DNA from 3 places in the Chondromyces crocatus genome. Region 3 is predicted to be linked to each of the others. Evidence: riboswitches for the same ligand, from Rfam matches in the RefSeq annotation. Region 3 holds a riboswitch; each other region holds the start of a gene.
The links. A riboswitch is a leader RNA that binds a small molecule or an ion and turns the genes downstream of it on or off. The one in region 3 is predicted to bind cobalamin.
Positions count from the first base shown of each region.

Region 1 (6,609 bases), 1.2 Mb from region 3:
GAGAGCCCGCGACCAGGATCGCCCGGACGACGCCGCGTGCCCGAAGCGCTCTGGTTACAGGGACGTGTCCGGCGGGTACGTGGCGATGACGTTGACCTTGTACTTCACGTACTGATGCGGAATCGTCCCCCAGTCGGGCTTCGGCATCGCACGGTCGATGCACTTGATCAGCTCCTTCGCCTTGGCGCGCTTGATGGTGCTCGACTTGCCCGAATAGAGGTTGGTCCGCTTGCGTCGGAAATCCATTTCCAGGACGAAGCTCACGGTGACAGGCGTCTTCCCAGACGGTGCACAGCTCGCGTTCTCGCGGATGGCGCGTGACAGCGCATCCTCGAAGAACGTCACGTGATCGCAACGCTCTGGCGCCGTCTTGCCAGGACCAGGATTCTCGCAACGGATTGTGGTGAACGGAGACAGCGTCACCGCTGCTGGCGTGGACGTCTCCGGCAGCGGGATCGGGAGCGCCAGCACGCTGGCATTGGCCTGCGCAGCATCCGCTGTGGGGATCGGCTCGGGCCGCGGTCGTCGCCAGAGATAGAGCGGCACCGCCACGAGGATCAGACCCGCCACGAGCGCGATGATGATCTGAAGACGGACCGGTCGATCACCCCCGCCACGACCGAGGTAGCGGTAGGGAGACGGTTGCGAGGGAGGGCTGGAAGGAAAGAGCGGCCTGTTCATCGCGCTACTGCGTCAATCCACCAGCGTCCGGGCGGGTCGCCCGGGCTCGAACTTCACCAATGTGGCCGCCAGCTCCAGCGTTTCGGGCAAGGTCCCTTGAACCTGCGCCACGACCTGCTCCACGACGTGGCGCGCCTCTTCGAGGCTCGGCCCCACCACCGAGACCGCAAACTTGAGGGGCCCCGTACGGCCCGCGACCGCCGGCGTCAGGCTGAGCAGCAGCATCTCGGTCAAGTCGATGACCCGCTGCGCCGCCTTGCGCAGCGCGAGCATCTCCAGGATGGTCGGCCGCTCGCTCACTTGCCGGTTCGGCCCCCGCAGCTCGAAGCGCGCAATCTGCATCGGCACCTCGGCCCACTCTGCGAAGAGTCCATCCTCGTCGATGGCCTTCATCAGATGCTCGCGCACGAGCAACCCCGTGAGCCCGTCTCGCTTCGCCAGGTACTGCTTCGCCTTCTTGTGGTGCGGCGAGTCCGAGCCGAAGGTGACCAGCTTCAGCCGACACTCGCCGAGCTGCACCTCGCCGCCATGCAGCAGCGACACCTGCGTCTTCCGCTCGTAGTTGAAGTCGGCGTACGTCCCGTTGGTGCTCCCGTGATCCTCGACGAGCCACGTCCCCGTCTGCCACCGGAGCGTCGCGTGCGCTCCCGAGACCGTCGCCTCCGAGAGCACGATGTCTTGATCGCTCCGCCGCCCGATGGTGATCACCGACTTGTCCAGCGGCAGCAGCGTCCCCACGATGTCCGGCGCGTTGCTCGCGTAGCTGACCAGCAACGACTGCGCGCCAGGCGTGAAGTTCGTCCGAAGCGCGCCACCCGGCGGCGGACCTGGATCGAGACGCTCTCGCGGTAGCTGGATGGGGCTCGTCGTCAGCTGCGACGGGTTGAAGAACCGCATGTGACGCGCCTGCGGGCGCATCGTCGGGTCTTCGTTGAGACCGCGGAAGATCTGCCGGATCTCGTCATGCGACAGGCCTGCCGGCACATCGAACATGATCTGCTGCTTCATCGGCTTGACCCGCGGCTTGTAGCCAGGCTCGGGGACGCGGCAGGTCCACATCTCCCAGAGCGTCAGGGCCATCGCGTACACATCGTCTTCGGGGCTGGCACCACCACTGCGCAACCGCTCCGGGGACATGTAGTTCGGCGTCCCGCCGTCGGGCGGCGCCCCCGGCTTGCGCGCCGAAGCACGCGCGCGCTCCTGAGCGAAGCCGAAGTCCAGGATCACCGTCCGCCCCTCGGAGACCATCACGTTGCCGGGCTTCAGGTCACCGTGCACCAGCCCCTGGGCGTGGATCGCCGCAAGACCGTTGCAGACCTCGCTCGCGATCTTGCGGAACTCGTCGGCGGAGTACCCCCCTTGCGCCTTCCGCTTGCGGATGTGCGTGTGCAGCGTCTGGCCAGGGATCTGCTCCATGACCAGGATCGGGCCCCAGAGGCTCGGCGCCAGGTCATGGACGCGGCAGACGTTGGGGTGGCCGACCGATCGCGCGAGCAGCAGCTCCTGACGAAGCGCCTCGTCGTCTCCGGGCATGCGCGACTCTTCACGCACGACCTTGAGCGCCACCGTTTGCTGGGTGGAGCGATCGAATGCCAGGAAGACCTCGCCCATGCCGCCTTTACCAAGGCTCTGACGGATCTCGTAACGGTCATTGATGACCGTTCCGGCAGTGATGGGAGGGGGAGACGTCTTGGTCACGGCCTCAGTCAAAACGGTAGAGCCTCAACGCCGGTGCGTGCCGACACCAACCTGGGCGACAGCGTCGTCTATCTGAGCGACAAGCGCAACGAGTCGTTACAGAGAAGAGACGTGCCGGCGTTACCCTCCTCCTACCCTTCGGCCTTCGAAGTTTCCATCCCCATGAGGCCGGCTCCACCCAACCCGCACCGGAAGCCCCCTGCAGCACGCCTGGGACGCCAGGACACCGATCGGAGCGCTTGACGCTCTACCGTGACCTGAACTAGGTCGCGGGTGCAGGCCTGTCGGGCCTGCCGATCTCGCGCAGTGGGCGCGAGGCACAGCCGTGTCGGCCGACCGATGCCCGGGGCTCGTCCCGGGCGGCAGTCGTCCTCGCAGCGACGCCTCGCGCCAGCCAACAGGGAAGCCGGTGAGAGACCGGCGCGGCCCCCGCCACTGTGACCGGGGACGAAGGCGGAACATCCACTGGAGCTCCGGCGCCTTTCTTTCAAGGAAGCGCCGCCTCTGGGAAGGACCGCTGGAGGACGATCCGGGAGCCAGGAAACCTGCTGCATGAGACCGTCCGCGGCTCCGGGGTGGAGCATGCGGCGGGCATCAGGTCTCGCCCTGTCCTCGCCTGGCCGCGCGCTGCCCCGAGCACGGAGTCGACCGTGTGGAACGGCGCGGTGTGGCGCCCGGAAAGGACAGCAGCAATGGGACGGCAAAGAAGCATGCGGGGCGGTCGCTGGGACCTCTCCTGGACGTCGATCGGGCTGTGCGCCATGGTGGCCGTGGGTGTCTCCGCCGCCAGCGGATGCGGAGGAGGCGACGAGGATGGCTCGGGCGGCTCGGGTGCATCGACCAGCAGCCAGGGCGGCGCGGGAGGCGCCGGGGCAGGCGGCGCAGGCGGCACGGGCGGCGCGGGGGGTGACAGCGGCGATTGCCTCGATCCTTCGACTTACGCGGACGCCTTCTCGATCGTGGATTCGACGCTCTGTGCGGTCGGCGTCTACACCGCAGACGTCTCCCTCGGCTCGGTCACCTGGGGCCGACATGGCGGCCCCCTCCTCCTGGAGGTGGACAACCAGCACGGAGACCCCGCGCATCTCGTACGCCTCTCGCCACCGGCCGGCGCGACCGGCGCCATGACCTCCACGGTGACGACGATCGAGACCGGAACCCCGGCGGGCTCATACTTCGGAGGCCAGGCGCTCGACCTCCCCTTCTTCGACTGGACCGCACTCTCCTGGACGGGCGCCTTCCCCAACACCGAAGGGGAGCTCCTCCTCGTCACCAACGACACCGTCACGGAGCGGTACACCGTGAACGGCTTCTATGCAGCGACGGCCCTGGCAGGGCGCCTGCTCTACACGGGCCTCTCCTTGCTCGGCGAAGGCGCCAGCGGCGCCAACGCGCTGTATGCCGCCGACAGCTGCGGGACGGCCGATCAGAACCCGCGCTTCTTGCCCGAGGGCGACGCCACCTGCTCCGCCCCCGTCGAGGTCGACAGCTGGGGTGACTTCTCCGGACCGCTCACCATCGACCGCGCCGGCAACGCCTTCGCCATCCTCCCGACGTTCTCGGACGGTCAGGAAGCGCGGGCCTACGCAGCCGGGCAGGTGGCTCGTGGTGCGGGGGCCACCCAGGGGACCACGCTGTTCGAGCTCCCTGGCTTTGGGGACGCGCTGGCCGCCATGGCCCCCGAAGGGGACGCTCCCGGCCTCGTCGTCTTCCAGCCGACGGATCCCGCGACCTATGACTACCTCGACCCGCTGGCGACCCCCTACACGTCGGGCGCCACGGTGCAGCCCCAGGGTGAGCCTGCCGAGGTCCTCCGCCTCACCACCCCGAACACGGCCCTCGCGCTGACCACCGACGAGGACAACCGGGTCTGGGTGGGCCTGACCCTTCCAGGCGGCGTCACCACCTTCGTCGTTCTGGCCCGACGGTAACGCGGCCTCCGCAGAAGCGGATCATCGCTCGCGTTTCCCCTTACGTCCAACCCCAGACCGTTTCCTCGAGACAGCTCGGCTCCAGCGCCGGATGCCTCCGCGCAGGCCGGCCGCCATCGCCCGGCTGGGCTGCCGCTATCACGGAAAGGTCACCTGCCATCCCGGTCGCCATGACCCTCCTGCCGGTGTGCGTACAGGAAGGAGATGTCGACAGATTGACACGCCGGAGCCGCCTCGGTCAGACTGCGACGGAGGCGGTTGTCAGCCCCGCCACGTCTCCTTCTTGAACCGCGCGGGGAGCGCGCAGATCATGTCCGACGACCGCCAGCGAGAGGGAACTGGCAGCTCGACCTCGCCGAAGGGTGCTGCTCTGTCGGATCCGCTCATCGGTCGCGTGATCAACGATCGCTTCAAGATCGTCAGTGTCATCGCGCGTGGTGGCATGGGCAAGGTCTACCGCGCCGAGCAAGCGCCGCTCGGACGCATCTGCGCCCTCAAGGTCCTCAGCCCCAAGTACGACGGCGATCGCGATCCCGAGTTCCACCGCCGCTTCGTCCTCGAAGCCGCGACGGCCTCCAAGCTCACCCACCCGAACACGGTCACCGTCTTCGACTACGGGCAGAGCGACGACATCTACTACATCGCGATGGAGTACATCGAGGGCAGGACCATGCACCGCGCCCTCCGCGAGGAAGGTCCCTTCGACGAGCAGCGCACCTCGTACATCGCGCGACAGATCTGCCGCTCTCTCCGCGAAGCGCACGGCCTCGGTGTCGTGCACCGCGACCTCAAGCCGGGCAACGTCTTGCTCGTCACCCACGAAGACGAGCAGGACCATGTGAAGGTCCTCGACTTCGGCCTGGTGAAGGACGTCGAGAGCGGCCAGGACCTCACCCAGCAAGGGCTGTTCATGGGCTCGCCGAAGTACATGGCGCCCGAGCAGATCACCGGCGGCGAGATCTCTGCGCGCACGGACGTCTACGCGCTCGGCGTGATGATGTACGAGATGCTGACCGGCCAGGTCCCGTTCGATCGTGGCGCCAGCGTCAGCACGCTCATGGCCCACGTGCACGACGCCGTGCCGCCGATGCACGAAGTCTACCCGGGGCTCGCCATCTCTCCTGCCATGGAGGGGCTCATCTACCGGTGCCTCGACAAGAACCCGAGGGCCCGCTTCGCCTCGATGAACGACGTCCTCATCGCGTTGAAGCGCACGGGTGGCGCGACGTTGACGGACACGAACGACGTCTTGCCGGCGGTCGCGGGCAACTACAGCCGCAGCTCGCGCCCCTCGCTCGCGACGAGCGGCGAGCACTCGACCGCCTCCGTCAACTACGGCGCGAACTACACGGGGAACTACTCCGGCACCTACTCCGGCGCGCACTCGGGTCCGCACTCCGCCCCGCCCACGAACCCGATCGCCTACCCGGGCCTGCTCTCACCCGACGCCAGCTCGCAACCTCCCCCGGGCGCGCCCGTCTTCGTCCCGCCCCCCATCACCGACTCCCTGGGCCCCAGACCGCGACCTCCGAGTGGCGCTCCCGCCGCGGCACCGAGCGGCATGCGCCGGCTCCTCCCCTGGGCGGTGGGTGGCGTCCTCGCGTCCGTCATCGGCGTGGGCGTGGTCCTCTCCAGCGGCTCCAAGCCCACCACGGGCGCAGACCAGGCGAGCACCGGCGCCCCCTCCGTGGCGACGACCGCAGCGCCCGCGCCCACCCCCTCGGTTGCTCCTCAGGCACCCACGAGCCTCGCCGTCTCGCACGACAAGCCTGCGTCCCTCACCATCGACGTCGAGAGCAATCCCCCTGGCGCCGTCGTCCTCGAAGGCGCCAAGGAACTCTGCGCAGCGACGCCGTGTCGCATCACCTGGCACGGCGACGACGCCTCACCGGCCGTCAAGCACGAGCTCACCTTCGAGAAGCGGGGCTTCAAGCCCACCAAGGTCAGCGTCATCGGCGCCGAGGACAGGGTAAAGGTCAAGCTCGAAGCGGCACCCGCCGGACGCCTCCCCCCGCCCAAGCCCGAGGGGTACAAGGACAACCCGTTCGGCAACTGAACCCACGCGCCCAGCAGGGCCCTGGTCGCGCTCCCGCTGGTGGACCGCGCGCCGCGTCGTCGCTCCCGCAACCCGCCGCGACCACACTCACCGCCCTGCCGCGAAGCTTGCCCCGGGCAGGCCACCTGAGCGACAACGGGATCGATGGCGTATCCCGTCTCCCGAACGCCGAGCGCAGCCTCCACGCCGCCAAGGCGCCGCCGCTCGCAGCGGATCCGGCTCACCGCGTTCGCCGCCTTGCTC
Region 1 is NZ_CP012159.1:3,794,309-3,800,917, reverse strand. It holds gene CMC5_RS14215 (hypothetical protein) at 55-681, opposite strand; gene CMC5_RS14210 (FHA domain-containing serine/threonine-protein kinase) at 694-2,379, opposite strand; cobalamin riboswitch at 2,779-2,926, shown strand; gene CMC5_RS14205 (hypothetical protein) at 3,072-4,310, shown strand; gene CMC5_RS14200 (serine/threonine protein kinase) at 4,621-6,366, shown strand; gene CMC5_RS14195 (porin family protein) at 6,511-6,609, shown strand, end outside.
Region 1: linked by a shared signal. The riboswitch ahead of CMC5_RS14205 (hypothetical protein) and the one ahead of CMC5_RS09620 (aminotransferase family protein) in region 3 are both predicted to bind cobalamin.

Region 2 (6,609 bases), 700 kb from region 3:
TTCCCTGCATTCACCGCGAGTGGCGGCACGCTCGTCGGCTTGCCGTGAGCGTCCAGCGCCACCAGCACGAACCTCCCCCGCGTCCCGAGCTGCCGATCTCCCGTCAGCAGGTCCTCCGCGTAGAGGTCGACCTCCACCGTCATCGACGTCTTCCCGGTCGCCACCACGCGCGTGACCAGCTCGACGAGCTGCCCCTGGCGCACCGGCACATGGAAGTCGACCTTCTCGCTGCTCGCCGTGACCACCGTCCGCCGCGCGTAACGCGATGCCACCACGAACGCGGCCTTGTCCATCAGCGCCAGCGCCTGGCCACCGAACAGCGTCCCGTAGTGGTTCGTCTGCTCGGGGAAGACCATCTCCACGAGCCGCGCCTCGACGATGCGCCCTGCGTCCACCTTCTCCACCTCAGAAGGCCGCATCGAGCACCACCTCTCCGGAGACCCCGACCTGGTAGGCCGACGGCCGCCGCTCGAAGAAGTTCGTCACCTCCTGCACGTCCTGGAGATCCATGAACGAGAAGGGATTCTTCGCCCCGTAGCGCTTCTTCAATCCGAGCGTCGCAAGCCGCTGATCCGCGCAGAACTCCAGGTACTGCCGCATGTCCCGCGTCGACAGCCCCACCACCCCGCCTTGCAAGAGGTCCTCGGCGAACTGGGCCTCGCAGTCGACGGCCTCGTCGATCATGCGCATCACGTCCTTCTCCAGGCCAGCGTCGAACAGCTCGGGCTCCTCGCGCCGCACCGTCTTCACCACCTCGAACGCGAACGCCATGTGCGCGCTCTCGTCCCGGAACACCCAGCTCGTCCCCGCCGAGAGACCGTGCAAGAGCCCACGCGAGCGCAGGAAGTACACGTAGGCGAAGGCCCCGAAGAAGAAGAGCCCCTCCACGCAGGCCGCGAAGCAGATCAGGTTCAGCAAGAACCGGCGCCGCTCGTCCCGCGTCGACAGCCGATCCACATCCTGGATCGAGTCCAGCCAGCGCATGCAGAAGTCGGCCTTCTTCTTGATCGAGGGGATGTTCTCGACCGCCGCGAAGGCCCGGTGCCGCTCCGCCGGATCGGGGACGTAGGTATCGAGGAGCGTCAGGTAGAACTGCACGTGCAGCGCCTCCTCGTAGAGCTGCCGCGACAGGTACATCCGCGCCTCGGGCGCGTTCAGGTGCTTGTAGAGGTTCAGCACCAGATTGTTCGCCACGATCGAATCGCCCGTGGCGAAGAACGCGACGAGCCGCTGCACCAGGTGCCGCTCCGCCCCGCTCATCTTGCGCTGCAAGTCCCCGACGTCGGTGGCGAAGTCGACCTCCTCCACCGTCCAGGTGTTCTTGATGCCGTCGCGGTACATCTCGAAGAAGACCGGGTAGGCCATCGGCCGCAGCGTCAGGCACAGGCCCGGATCGAGGAGGCGCGCAGGTCGGCTGACGAGGCTCATTGGCACGCCTCGCAGCTCTCCGGGTTCTCCAGCGAGCACGCCACGTCGGCGGCGTCCTTCTTGGCTTCCGCCGGCGGGGCCTCCACCGTCGCCTTCGCGATGCGCGTCGCGGGCCGCGAACGCAGGTAATACGTCGTCTTCAGCCCCCTCTTCCAGGCGTAGAAGTACATCGACGAGAGCTGCCCGATGTTCGGGCTCTCCACGAACAGGTTCAGCGACTGGCTCTGATCGATGAACGCCCCTCGATCGGCCGCCATGTCGATGAGCGCACGCATCGGGATCTCCCACGCGGTCCTGAACAGCGCCCGCAGCGCCTCCGGCAGCTCGGCAAGCCCCTGCACGGAGCCCTCCGCCATCTTCAGCCGTGCGCGCACCGACTCCGTCCACAGGCCGAGCTGCTTCAGCTCTGCCACGAGGTAGCGGTTCACCTGGAGGAAGTCGCCGGACAGCGTCTCCCGCTTGAACAGGTTCGACACCTGCGGCTCGATGCATTCATAGCTGCCCACGATGGACGCAATCGTCGCCGTCGGCGCAATCGCCACCAGCAGCGAGTTCCGCAGGCCATCCACCTGCACCCGGCGGCGCAGCGCCTCCCATCGCTCGCCATCCATCGGCCTCACGCCCCACGCATCGAACTGAAGCTCCCCGCGCGCCGCCCGCGTCTCCTCGAAGGACGGGTGCCTCCCCTTCTCCACCGCCAGATCCGCCGACGTCGTGAGCGCGTGGAAGTAGATCTCCTCCGCGATCCGCCGGGACAGCGCGCGCGCCCCCTCGCTGTCGAAGGGCAGCCGCATCTGGAACAGCACGTCCTGCAGCCCCATCACCCCGAGGCCCACCGGACGCCAGCGCACGTTCGATGCCTTCGTCGACGGGATCGGGTAGTAATTCAGGTCGATCACCCGATCGAGCTGCCGCACCGCGATCTGCACCGTACGCGCGAGCTTCTCGAAGTCGAACACCACCGCCCCGTCCTGCACCGCCGTGTGCCGGGCCAGGTTGATCGACCCCAGGTTGCAGACCGCCGACTCCTCTTTCGACGTCACCTCCAGGATCTCCGTGCAGAGGTTCGACAGGTGGATCGTCCGCCCCGCGAGCGCCGTCTGGTTGCACGCCAGGTTCGACTTGTCCTTGAACGTCATCCAGCCGTTGCCGGTCTGCGCCAGGGTCCGCATCATCCGCGCGTACAGCTCCCGCGCCTTCACCGTCTTCACGGCGAGCCCGGCCTCTTCCGCCTCCACGTAGCGCCGCTCGAAGGCCTCGCCGTAGAGGTCCGGCAGGTCCTTCACCGTCTTCGGATCGAACAAGCTCCACGACCCGTCGGCTTCCACCCGCTTCATGAACAGGTCCGAGACCCAGTTCGCGAGGTTCAGGTTGTGCGTGCGGCTCGCGTCGTCCCCCGTGTTGTCCCGCAGCGAGAGAAAGTCCTCGATGTCCGCGTGCCACGTCTCCAGGTACACGCAGCAGGCTCCCTTCCGTTTGCCGCCCTGGTTCACCGCCGCCACCGACGCATCCAGCGTTTTCAGCCACGGCACGATCCCGCTCGAATACCCGTTCGTGCTCTCGATCAGTGACCCACGCGACCGCACCCGGTGGTAGGCGAGCCCGATGCCACCCGAGAACTTCGAGAGCATCGCCACGTCCGTGTACCGCTGGTAGATCCCGCGCAGGTGATCCTCGGGTGAGTCCAGCAGAAAGCAGCTCGACAGCTGCTCGTGCTTCGTCCCCGTGTTGAACAGCGTCGGCGAGCTGGGCATGTACTCCAGCGACGAGAACAGCCGGTACAGCTCGATGGCGTCGGTCACCGTCTCCGACAGCGAGCACGCGATCCGCAGGAAGAAGTGCTGCGGCGTCTCGAGCACCAGGCGCGTCTGCGGGTGCTTCAGCAAGTAGCGGTCCTGCAGCGTCCGCAGCCCGAAGTACTCGAACTCCCGGTCGCGTTCGGGCTCGATCGCGTCGTTCAGCTTGCGCGCGTTGCTGGTGACGAACTCGTACAGCCGCTCGTTGATCAACCCGAGCCGGTGCCCGGTGGCGACCGACTGCGAGAACGCATGGATCTCCTGGTTGCGGACCTCCTTGTCGATGTACGTGGCCAGCAGCCGCGCCGCGAGCTTCGCGTAGTGGGGCTCCTCGACGATCAGCGCCGCCGCCGTCTGGATCGAGAGCTGGTCCAGCTCCCGCGTCGTCGCCCCGTCGTACAGCCCGCTGATCGTTCGCGTCGCGATCCGCAGCGCGTCCACGTCCGTGAGCCCCACGCAGCAGCGGCCCACCGCGCGGACGATCTTGTTGAGATCCACCGGCTCGGTCGAGCCGTTGCGCTTCGTCACCCGCATCGTCGTCTGCGGGTAGGTCTCCTCGGTGGTCGCGCTCCTCGTCGGGGACACACGCAACGGCGCCGCGCCGTTGGTCTTCGGGGTCGATTCACTCAGCATGCTCTTCTCCTCGCGCGGTGCGTGGAGCGGTGCCTGACCGCTCCACGGCGGATGCCGCGGGAACGAAGAAGCCAGCCGATGCGCGCGAACGCGCCGGACCCTGGTGAAGGAGCCCTCGGACCGACCTCTCGCCCCCGCGGGCGACTGAAAACAGCGCGGGGGACGGGTCAGGGCCGAGGCGGACAGGTGGTTGAGCCCTGCCAGCTCGAAACCTACCCGCCTCCCTCGAAGCTTCCAGGTCGTGACCGGCGCCAGATGTCTCCTGACGCCAGATGCTGGCAGGTCTTCGGGCTCACGAGCGCTCCGGCTCTCGCCGGCTTCCTACTGTCCACCGCTTCCCAGCCCCCGAAGGGACCAGTGCCTGAGGTGAAGGTCGTTCTCGCTTACCGCTGCGGGGCAGCCCCGGAATCACACCGGGTTCCCTTTTCATCCCCTGACCCGTGTCAGGGGAACCAACACAGGCCCAACCTATTGGGGTGGGGGTCGACCTGTCAACCAGATGTCGGGGTCGAGGCATCGACGCCAGCATCTCTCGGCACTTCTGCGCGAGACGGCCGTGTGCGTCCCCCCCTCGACGGAAGACCAGCCGGCAAGACAACCAGGAAGGACGACCGAGGCCTCCATCTGTCCCTCCCAGGAGCGCGACAGAAACACTTGTGGAGAGTCCCACGCTCGCTCGTGGCTCATACAGTGTGGGAGACCATCGACGATGACGACCGTGTACTGCCCTCGATGACGCTTCACGGCCCATGAGCGATCCCAAGCGCTGGCTCGACCCCAGGTCCTCACTGCCAGCTCAGGTTCTCGCTGCCAGCTCCATGAGGGCGGACAGGTGGAGCGAGCCCCTGGTCCTCGGCCGCTTGCGGCTCAATTCGTCCAGCGGATCGACGACGTCTCGTCATTCAAGGCGTCACCGATGTAATTGCACGAGCTGCCACAATCCATGATCGCACCACCGAAATTGATGTGCTCGTAGTGGTACGAGTGGTTGCACTCCGAATACGCTCGCGCCGACGAGATTCTGTCATTCCACTCCTCACCGACCCAGCTGACGAAGCGCTCCGTCCCATCGCACGTCGTATCGCCAAAATAGGTTTTCGTGGAACCACGGAAATTGGCGTCGTCGTATTCGATCCCGATCACGTACGTACCATCGAGCCCGGGCGCATCGAGGCTCCCCACGGCTTCGTCCAGATCTTCCAGGACGGCCTCCAGGGGGAGCTGCACACGCCCGCTGGTCGCAAACTGAAGGGCCTGGGAGAAGGTTCGAAAGCACTCGGGCGCACGTGATGCTGGACGAACGTCGGCCTGGTCAGCGGTCCTGGAACTCGTCTCGATGGCGCAATGCTTGAATTCGAGGTCCGCCACGGACCTTCTGTCGTCGTCCGCACTCTCGGCATCTGCCACGATGCAGCCCCCCACGAAGGTGGCCGCAATGAGTGCCGTCGGCATGTGAACTGTCGTGTTCATGGCTGATTGTCCTCATCTCTGGATCCCCGCCGAGAAGCCTGGAACTGGCCCGCACCTCGGCACCAACGATGGCACCACCCATGGTGGCGGCGAGCTGACCAGACGAACGTGCGAAAGCCCGACCAGCCAGCGGCCCTCCCACCTGCCATCCGCTCGTCATCGAATTCGGTGGCGATCCCGGACTGTCGTTCTGGTGCCATGCGATCACATGAATCGCTGCAGCTCCTGTGCCGTCGATATGGCCTTTGGTCACCGGCAGATCATCGAGCACGCCATCCGAACGCATCCATTCGCCGCGCCCGTGGCATCACGCACTGTCTCCCCCCTGCACATCGACACCGGGACGTGGACCGCACGCATCGCGCGCCGCAGGAACGACGGGCTCGACGGCTTCCCTTCCGCGATGCGAAAGGACGACGCGATCGCTGTCGTGCAGCCCTCGCCTGGCCACCTGAAGCGAACTCGCGATCGGCGCGCTCCAGGTGAACCGCACGGTGAAACTCGACTCAGTGCTCCTGCTTCGCCGCCACCGCGAGCAGCCCGAACTGACACGCGATCCACACCACCTCACGGCCCGCATCCCACGCCATCGCCGCACCGCTCGCCCCGGGCGCGTCGTCCTCGTCGCCCGAGCGCCGCGCCCCGAGCGTCGCGATCCGCGTCGCCGCTCCCACCGCAGGGATCCGCACCAGCTCGGCCTGCGCCTCCCCTTCCCGCGCGCACACCGCAAGCAGCGGCGCCGACTCCGACGCCCCCGCGAACGCCATCGCCACCACCCGACCCAGCCCCCCGACGCTCTGGAACGTCGCGCCCCCATCGCGCGACACGCACAGCACCTCTGCGCTCGCCACCGCCAGCGCCTTTCCTTGCGCCCCGGCCGCGATCACCACCTCACGCGCTGACGCCGCATGCTGCGCCGCTCCCGCGAGCGGCACCTCCACCGGCCCTTCATCATCCCCTCGCAGCCGCTGGAGCTGCGCCGCCCCGCGCGCCTTCCACAACGCGAACAACGCCCCACCGCTCGCCGCGATCCGCACCACGCCGCCCTCGCGCGAGCCCGTCACCACCGGCACCGCGGCGCTCCCTCCGGCCGTCAGCGACCACAACGTCCCCTCCGAGAGGATCCACAGCCGCCCTGGCGTCCGTGCCAGCGACATCGGCGTCCCGCTCCCCGCGCGCCACGCCCCCATTGGCGTCGCCGTCGCCCCCTCATCCTGGCTCTCCAGCAGCCGCCCACGCCGCGTCGCCACCACCAGTGCGTCGTCCAGCAGCACCACCGACG
Region 2 is NZ_CP012159.1:3,285,192-3,291,800, reverse strand. It holds gene CMC5_RS12240 (acyl-CoA thioesterase) at 1-419, opposite strand, end outside; gene CMC5_RS12235 (ribonucleotide-diphosphate reductase subunit beta) at 406-1,428, opposite strand; gene CMC5_RS12230 (ribonucleoside-diphosphate reductase subunit alpha) at 1,425-3,857, opposite strand; cobalamin riboswitch at 4,118-4,329, opposite strand; gene CMC5_RS12225 (hypothetical protein) at 4,725-5,327, opposite strand; gene CMC5_RS12220 (midas domain-containing protein) at 5,834-6,609, opposite strand, start outside.
Region 2: linked by a shared signal. The riboswitch ahead of CMC5_RS12230 (ribonucleoside-diphosphate reductase subunit alpha) and the one ahead of CMC5_RS09620 (aminotransferase family protein) in region 3 are both predicted to bind cobalamin.

Region 3 (6,609 bases):
TGGCTCGCCTCGTCCCCGCCCCCCTCGCTCCGGTACGGGTTCGCGTACGGGATGTGGAGGATCCCTGGCAACAGCGGCCCGAAGAACGCCCGCTGCGCCACCTTCGACGAGTTCAGCGAGATCGCGCCGTACGTGCGCCCGTGGAACCCGCCCTTGAACGCCACCACGTACTGCCGCCGCGTGTGGTGCCGCGCCAGCTTCAGCGCCCCCTCCACCGCCTCGGTCCCCGAGTTGGTCAGGAACACCTTCTTCGGCCCCATCGCCGGCAGGTAGCTCGCCAGCCGCGCGCAGATCTGCGCGAACGAGTCGTAATAGAAGTCCGTCCCGCAGATGTGCAGGAACCGCTCCGCCGCGCTCTTGATCGCGCTCACCACGTGCGGATGCGCGTGCCCCGTCGACGCCACCGCGATGCCCGCCATGAAGTCGAGGAACCGGTTGCCATCGACGTCGTACACCCAGGGCCCTTCCCCCCGGTCCACCACCAGCGGGTACTCCTTGATGTACGACGGTGACGCGTACTGCCTGTCCAGCGCGATGATCTCCCGCGCTCGGGGACCAGGGGGCGCGACCTGCACTTCGGGAAACAGCATGCTCATTGGAACCTCGAATCAACCCATCCGGGTCTGGGACTGCTCACGCATGAACTGGGCGACGTAGTAGGGACCGCAGCCCCCCTTGCCGGTCGAACCGCTCCCCTTCCAGCCAGAGAACGCCTGCACCCCGGGCCACGCCCCCGTCGTCGCCCCCGTGCGCCGGTTCGCGTAGAGCACCCCCGCCTCCGCGTGCTCCAGGAAGAACGCCACGTCGGCGTCCTTGCGGCTGAAGATCCCCGCCGTCAGCCCGTACGCGCAGTCGTTCGCCAAGGTCAGCGCCTCCTCCAGCGCGCCGAACCCCGTCACCCCCACGAACGGCAGGAACAGCTCCTCGCGCATCAGCCGGTGCCCGTGCGCGATCTCCACCACCGTCGGCGCCACGAAGTACCCGTCCGAAAGCGCCCCCGCGAGCCGCAGCCGCTCCCCGCCCGCGTGCACCACACCATCCCGCCGCGCCTCCGCCGCCGCGTGCTCGAACCGCGCCACGGACGCCGGCTGGATCACCGGCCCCACGAACGTCGGCACCTCCGTCGGGTCCCCCACCCGCGCGCTCCGCGCCTTCTCCGACAGCCCCGCGAGGAACGCCTGCTTCAGCGACTCGTGCACGTACACCCGCGACAGCGCGCTGCACTTCTGCCCCGAGAGCCCGAACGCCGACCGGAAACACCCCTCGATCGCCGCCTCCAGGTCCGCGTCCTTGCACACGATCGCCGGGTTCTTCCCGCCCAGCTCCAGGAAACACGGCCGGATGCGCGTCGCGTTGAGCTGCCCGTGGATCGCGTACCCCACGCTCTTGCTCCCCGTGAACGCCACCCCGTCCACGCCGGGATGCGCCACCAGCGCCGCCCCCAGCGTCTCCCCTTCCCCGTGCACCACCTGGAACACCCCGTCGGGGAGCCCGGCGTCCCTCAGCGCGTGGAACAGCCCCTCCGCGCACCACGGCGCCTCCTCGCTCGGCTTCAGCACCACCGCGTTCCCGCCGAGGAGCGCCCCCGCGCTCATCCCCGCCGCCAGCGCCAGCGGGAAGTTGAACGGCGCGATCACCACGAACACCCCGTACGGCCGCAACACGCTCCGCGTGTCCTCGTTCGGCGACAGCCGCGCCAGCGGCTTCACGAACCCCTGCGCCTCTTCGAGCTGCCCCGCGTAGTAGCGCAAGAGGTCCGCCGACTCCTCCACGTCCCCCAGCGACTCCAGCCGGTTCTTCCCGACCTCCAGCGCCATGATCGCCGACAGCGAGAGCCGCCGCTCCGAGATCAGGTCCGCCGCCTTCCGCAGGATCCGCGCCCGCTCCTGCCAGGGCGTCGCGCCCCAGCCCCGCTGCGCCTCCCGCGCCACCCGCATCACCCGATCCACCTCGCCCACGGGCGTGCGGTGGAAGCGCGCGAGCAGCTCCCCGGGCCGCGCCGGATTGCGGCTCTCCAGCAGATCCCCGCTCTCGAACGCCTTGCCCCCGATCCACGACGGGAACACCCCACCAAGCCCACGGCGCACCGCTGCCAGCGCCTCGTCGAACTGCGCGTGCAGCGCCGTCATGTCGGCGTCGAGAACCGAATACGTGATGCGAAACGTCATGACCCCTCCGTACGCGGCGCCGTCCTGCCAGCGTCGCGAACCGAAACCGTGATGCACACCGTCATGGCCTCTCCAAGCAGTGCGTGATCCCCTGGGCGAGCTTCTCCACCAGCTCGTCCACCTCGCCCTCGGTGATGGTCAGCGGCGGGCCGATCATCACCAGGTCTCCGTCGGTCCCATCCGCGTGCCCCGTGTTCGGCCACAGGATGAGTCCCTCCTCGAAGAGCCGATCCAGGAGCCCCTCCACCACCTTCCGCGCCCGCGGGAACGGCCTCCGCGTCGCCTCGTCCTCCACCAGCTCCACCCCCGCGATGAGCCCCACCCCCTGCACCGAGCCCACGTGCGGCAGGGGCAGCACCACCTCCCGCAGCCGCCGGTGGAGCCGCTCCCCCATCCGCGCCGCGTGGTTCACCACGTCGTGCCGCTCGAAGTAGTCCAGCACCGCCACCCCCGCTGCCGTCATCGCCGGCGCTTGCAGGTACGTCTGCGCGTGCATGAACCCCCCGGAGCCCAGCCGCATCTCCTCCAGGTGCGCTTGCTTCACCAGCAGCGCGCTCAGCGGCACGTACCCCCCGCTCAGCCCCTTCCCCAGCACCAGAAGGTCCGGCGAGAACCCCAAAAGCTCACTCGCGAAGAACCGCCCCGTGCGCCCGCAGCCGCACATCACCTCGTCGGCGATCATCAAGATCCCGTGCCGCCGACAGATCTCCCCGACCCGCTCGAAGTACCCGGGCGGAGGCACCGCCGCCCCTGCCGACGACCCGATCACCGGCTCCGCGATGAACGCCGCGATCGTCTCCGCCCCCTCGCGCACGATCGTCTCCTCCAGCAGCCGCGCATAGTGCGCCGCCCCCTCGCGCTCGTAGTCGTCGAGCCCCGACCGATACGGATAGGGCGCCGCCGTCGTCACCACCTCCGACAGGAGCGGCCCGAAGAACCGCTTGTAGTGCGGCCGCCCCGACATCGACAGCGCGTAGAGCGTGTTGCCGTGGTAGCTCGGCATCCGCGCGATCACCTTCGCCCGCTGCGGCTCCCCCCGCTCGACCCAGAGCTGCCGCGCAAACTTGATCGCCGCCTCGATCACCTCCGACCCCGACCCGAGGAACGCCGCCCGATCGAGCCCCGCCGGCGCCATCGCGCACAGCCGCGCCGCGAGCTGCTCCGTCACCTCGGAGGTGAAGTGCGTCCCGTTGACGTACGCCACCTGCACGAGCTGCTCGTGCACCCGCGCCGCCACCTCCCGGTTGCCGTGCCCCACGCTCGCGACGAGCGCGCCCGCCGACCCGTCGAGGTAACGCTTCCCCTGCCGGTCGAACAGGTACACCCCCTGCCCGTGCGAGACGACCGGATAGGTGCGGCCCAGATTGCGCAGGAGGACATGCCCCTCCGGATAACGAACCGATTCCACGGCCAATCACCTCGCAACCTCAGGGCACACGTCCGCCCTCTCGGAGCGAACACGCACCCGCCTCGTCGAAGCACACGTCCGCCCTTCTGGAGCGAGCGCGCGCCAGCCCTGCCGAGACACACGCCCGCTCTCACCGAGCGACCATGCCGCCGATTCTCCGCGCATTCACGACGACCATTCCAAGGCCATCGCGTCCCACGCAATGACCCCACGGAGCACTGCAATGCAGCGCCCGCAAGCCCGCGCAGGCCATGCCCATCACGCCTTCAGGGCTCGAACCCCTGAAAGACGACCGTCTATCGATGCATCACGGCATCCGGAACCAACGACCTCCGAATCCTTCATCGCCCAAGAGGACGACCTGGAATCACCAAGGAGGAGGCTCGAAATCCGGGGTCACGCGAATCCGCATCGACCTCGACATTCAACCTTGCCGCCTTCCCTAGAGGCTCCAGGCCGGACCGCCCGCGAATGTCTCTCGCGCACGGATGCTGGCAGGTCTTCGGACTCGCGAGCCTTCCGGCATGACGCCGGATTCCTACTTCCCGCCGCTTCCCAGCTCCCTCGGGGAGCCAGTGCACCAGACGGGTTTCGTTCTCACTCACCGCTGCCGGGCAGCCCCGGATTCACACCGGGTTCCCTATTAAGCCTGCGCACGGGCGCAGGCACCAGCACGTCGATCCCGTACCCTCAGGAGCCTTCGCCTGTCAAGCGACAGGTTCCCGACGCGATGAGCCCGGGCCTCCCGGCCGTTGACGCTCATCGGGCAGGCCATGCAATGTGGAGAATCACCGGGGGTTGGTCTGCATGCACGAGGAGAAGCCGACGAAGTCTGGGGAGACGGCCGTCGCAGGAGAACCCTCCGCGGAACCATCGTCTGCCATCGATGTCCCCTCGGTGGTTCCCGACCTCCTGACAGCGCGCCAGGCGCCCATGCGGTCGCCCGAGGTCCCTCCTGACGCTCTGCGGACCTTCACCACCGACTACCGCGAACGCGTGACGGACCGCCATGCGCACGTGCGGCTGCTGGGCCTCCCCCCCGAACTCCTGCACGAGCGGGACCTTCGAGGCATCCAGCTCGATCACCTCTTCGTCCCCTTGCGCTTCGTCCACGAGAGCGGACATCTCGGTCACCGGAGCCTCGACGAGCTGCTCAGCACGCACCGCAGCGTCGTCGTGCTCGGCGATCCAGGCATGGGCAAGACCACCCTGCTTCTTTACCTGAGCCTGGTCTGCGCAGGCCTCATCCCGCTGACCCGGCCAGCGCTGGAGCCGCGGGTTCCGCTCTTCATCTCGCTCCGCGAACTCACGATGGCCCGCACCGACACCCCCGACCTGCGCTTCATCGACCATCTCGCCCGGAGCGCCAGGGCGGACCTGTCGCTCCCGGGTGCACACGACATGCACTTCGACGCCATGCTCCGGCTCGGGCAGGCCATCGTGCTGCTCGACGGGCTCGACGAGGTGGGCAGCACCGCCGCCCGCGACCGCCTCGCGCAGGACATCCGCGCTTTCCAGACCGAGTATCCCCGCGCCCCCATCTGGGTGACCTCGCGCATCCACGGCTACACGCCCGACATCGCGCTCCCTTCGAACCGCTTCGAGCACGTACGCATCGCCTCGCTCCAGGACGACCAGATCGAGGACTTCCTCGCGCGCTGGTACGGCATCCAGATCCCCGACTCCCCCGGCCAGCGCACCGAGCAACGAGAGTCACTGCGCCGCGCCATCTTTCGTACGCCCGGCGTGCGCCGCCTCGCGGGCAACCCGCTCTTGCTCACGGTGATCGCCTTCATCCACCAGGTGGTCGGCGACCTCCCGCAGGATCGCGGCCGGCTTTACGAGCAGTGCATCGAGATGCTGCTCCGGAGCTGGCTCGACGCCAAGCGCGGCCCCGCCGACCACGCCGAGCGACACCCCTTCGAGCACCTGCGCCTGCACCAGGATCGGCAGAAGGACTACCTGGCCCACCTGGCCCTCCACATCCAGAGCCACCCCTGGAAGGCCCGCACCAGGCTGCGCGACGACGCGTCTCGGGGACTCATCGACCGCGACGAGGCGCTGGAGTGCCTCGCCCAGCGCCACCTCGCGAGCAGCCAGCGCGCTCGACCCCACCTCGATCTCGCGGACGCACGCGACGAGATGAGGCAGTTCCTCGACTTCATCGGCGACCGCGCCGGGCTGCTGCTCGAACGTGGGGGCGGCAAGCTCTCGTTCCTCCACCTCTCCTTTCAGGAGTACCTCGCCGCCTGGGCCTTCACCTGCGCTCCTCTGGAGCACGACAACCCCGCCTTCTTCGTGAAGCACCTCGGCGACCCGGCCTGGGAGGAGGTGCTGCTCCTCCGGCTGTACGTGGTGCAACGACGACCTGGCGGCGGAGGGGACACCGCCTTCGACACCATCGTCTCTGCCCTCTTCCGGTCGCTGGAGAAAACAGACGCCGCCGAAGGCTGGCTGACGCTCACCCGCGCGCTGCGCGACGACCTCGAGTTCACGGCGAGGGACTGCCGCCAGATCCTCGACCGCGCCGTCACCTTCTGGACCGCGAATCCCGCCTTCTTCGGCGCCTGGTTCACCGCCCTGGAGGAGGTGAAGCTCTTCTCCGACGTCGGCGCGAAGACCCTCGCCGAGGTGCTGGCCGACAAGCAACGAGAGGCCCCGGCCACCGACGCGGTGGCTTGCCTCCACCTGGAGATGAAGCTCTGGGGCCTCACGACGCAGGCCGTGGACCGCATCCGAGCGAACCGCCACCTTCCCGAGCTGCTGCCCCACCTCGCGGTGCTGCTCGACGAGCCGGAGCTTGCGCCTCTCCTCTCCGAAGGGGTGACGGACGACGTCTGGGCGGCCGTCTTCGCCGCGCTGAACGGCCCCGCCCTGTACCGTCTGACGCTCGCCTGGGCGACTGGCGCGAGGCCGTCCCCGGCCCCAGCGGCCGTACGGGCGGCCATCGTCTGGATGCTGAGCAAGGTGGGGGACGAAGCGGCGTCGCGGCTGAACTTCGCTGCGACGCATCCCGACAGCGGGCTGCTCCAG
Region 3 is NZ_CP012159.1:2,588,882-2,595,490, reverse strand. It holds gene CMC5_RS09630 (acetyl ornithine aminotransferase family protein) at 1-596, opposite strand, end outside; gene CMC5_RS09625 (aldehyde dehydrogenase family protein) at 609-2,168, opposite strand; gene CMC5_RS09620 (aminotransferase family protein) at 2,230-3,576, opposite strand; cobalamin riboswitch at 4,053-4,264, opposite strand; gene CMC5_RS09615 (metallophosphoesterase) at 4,510-6,609, shown strand, end outside.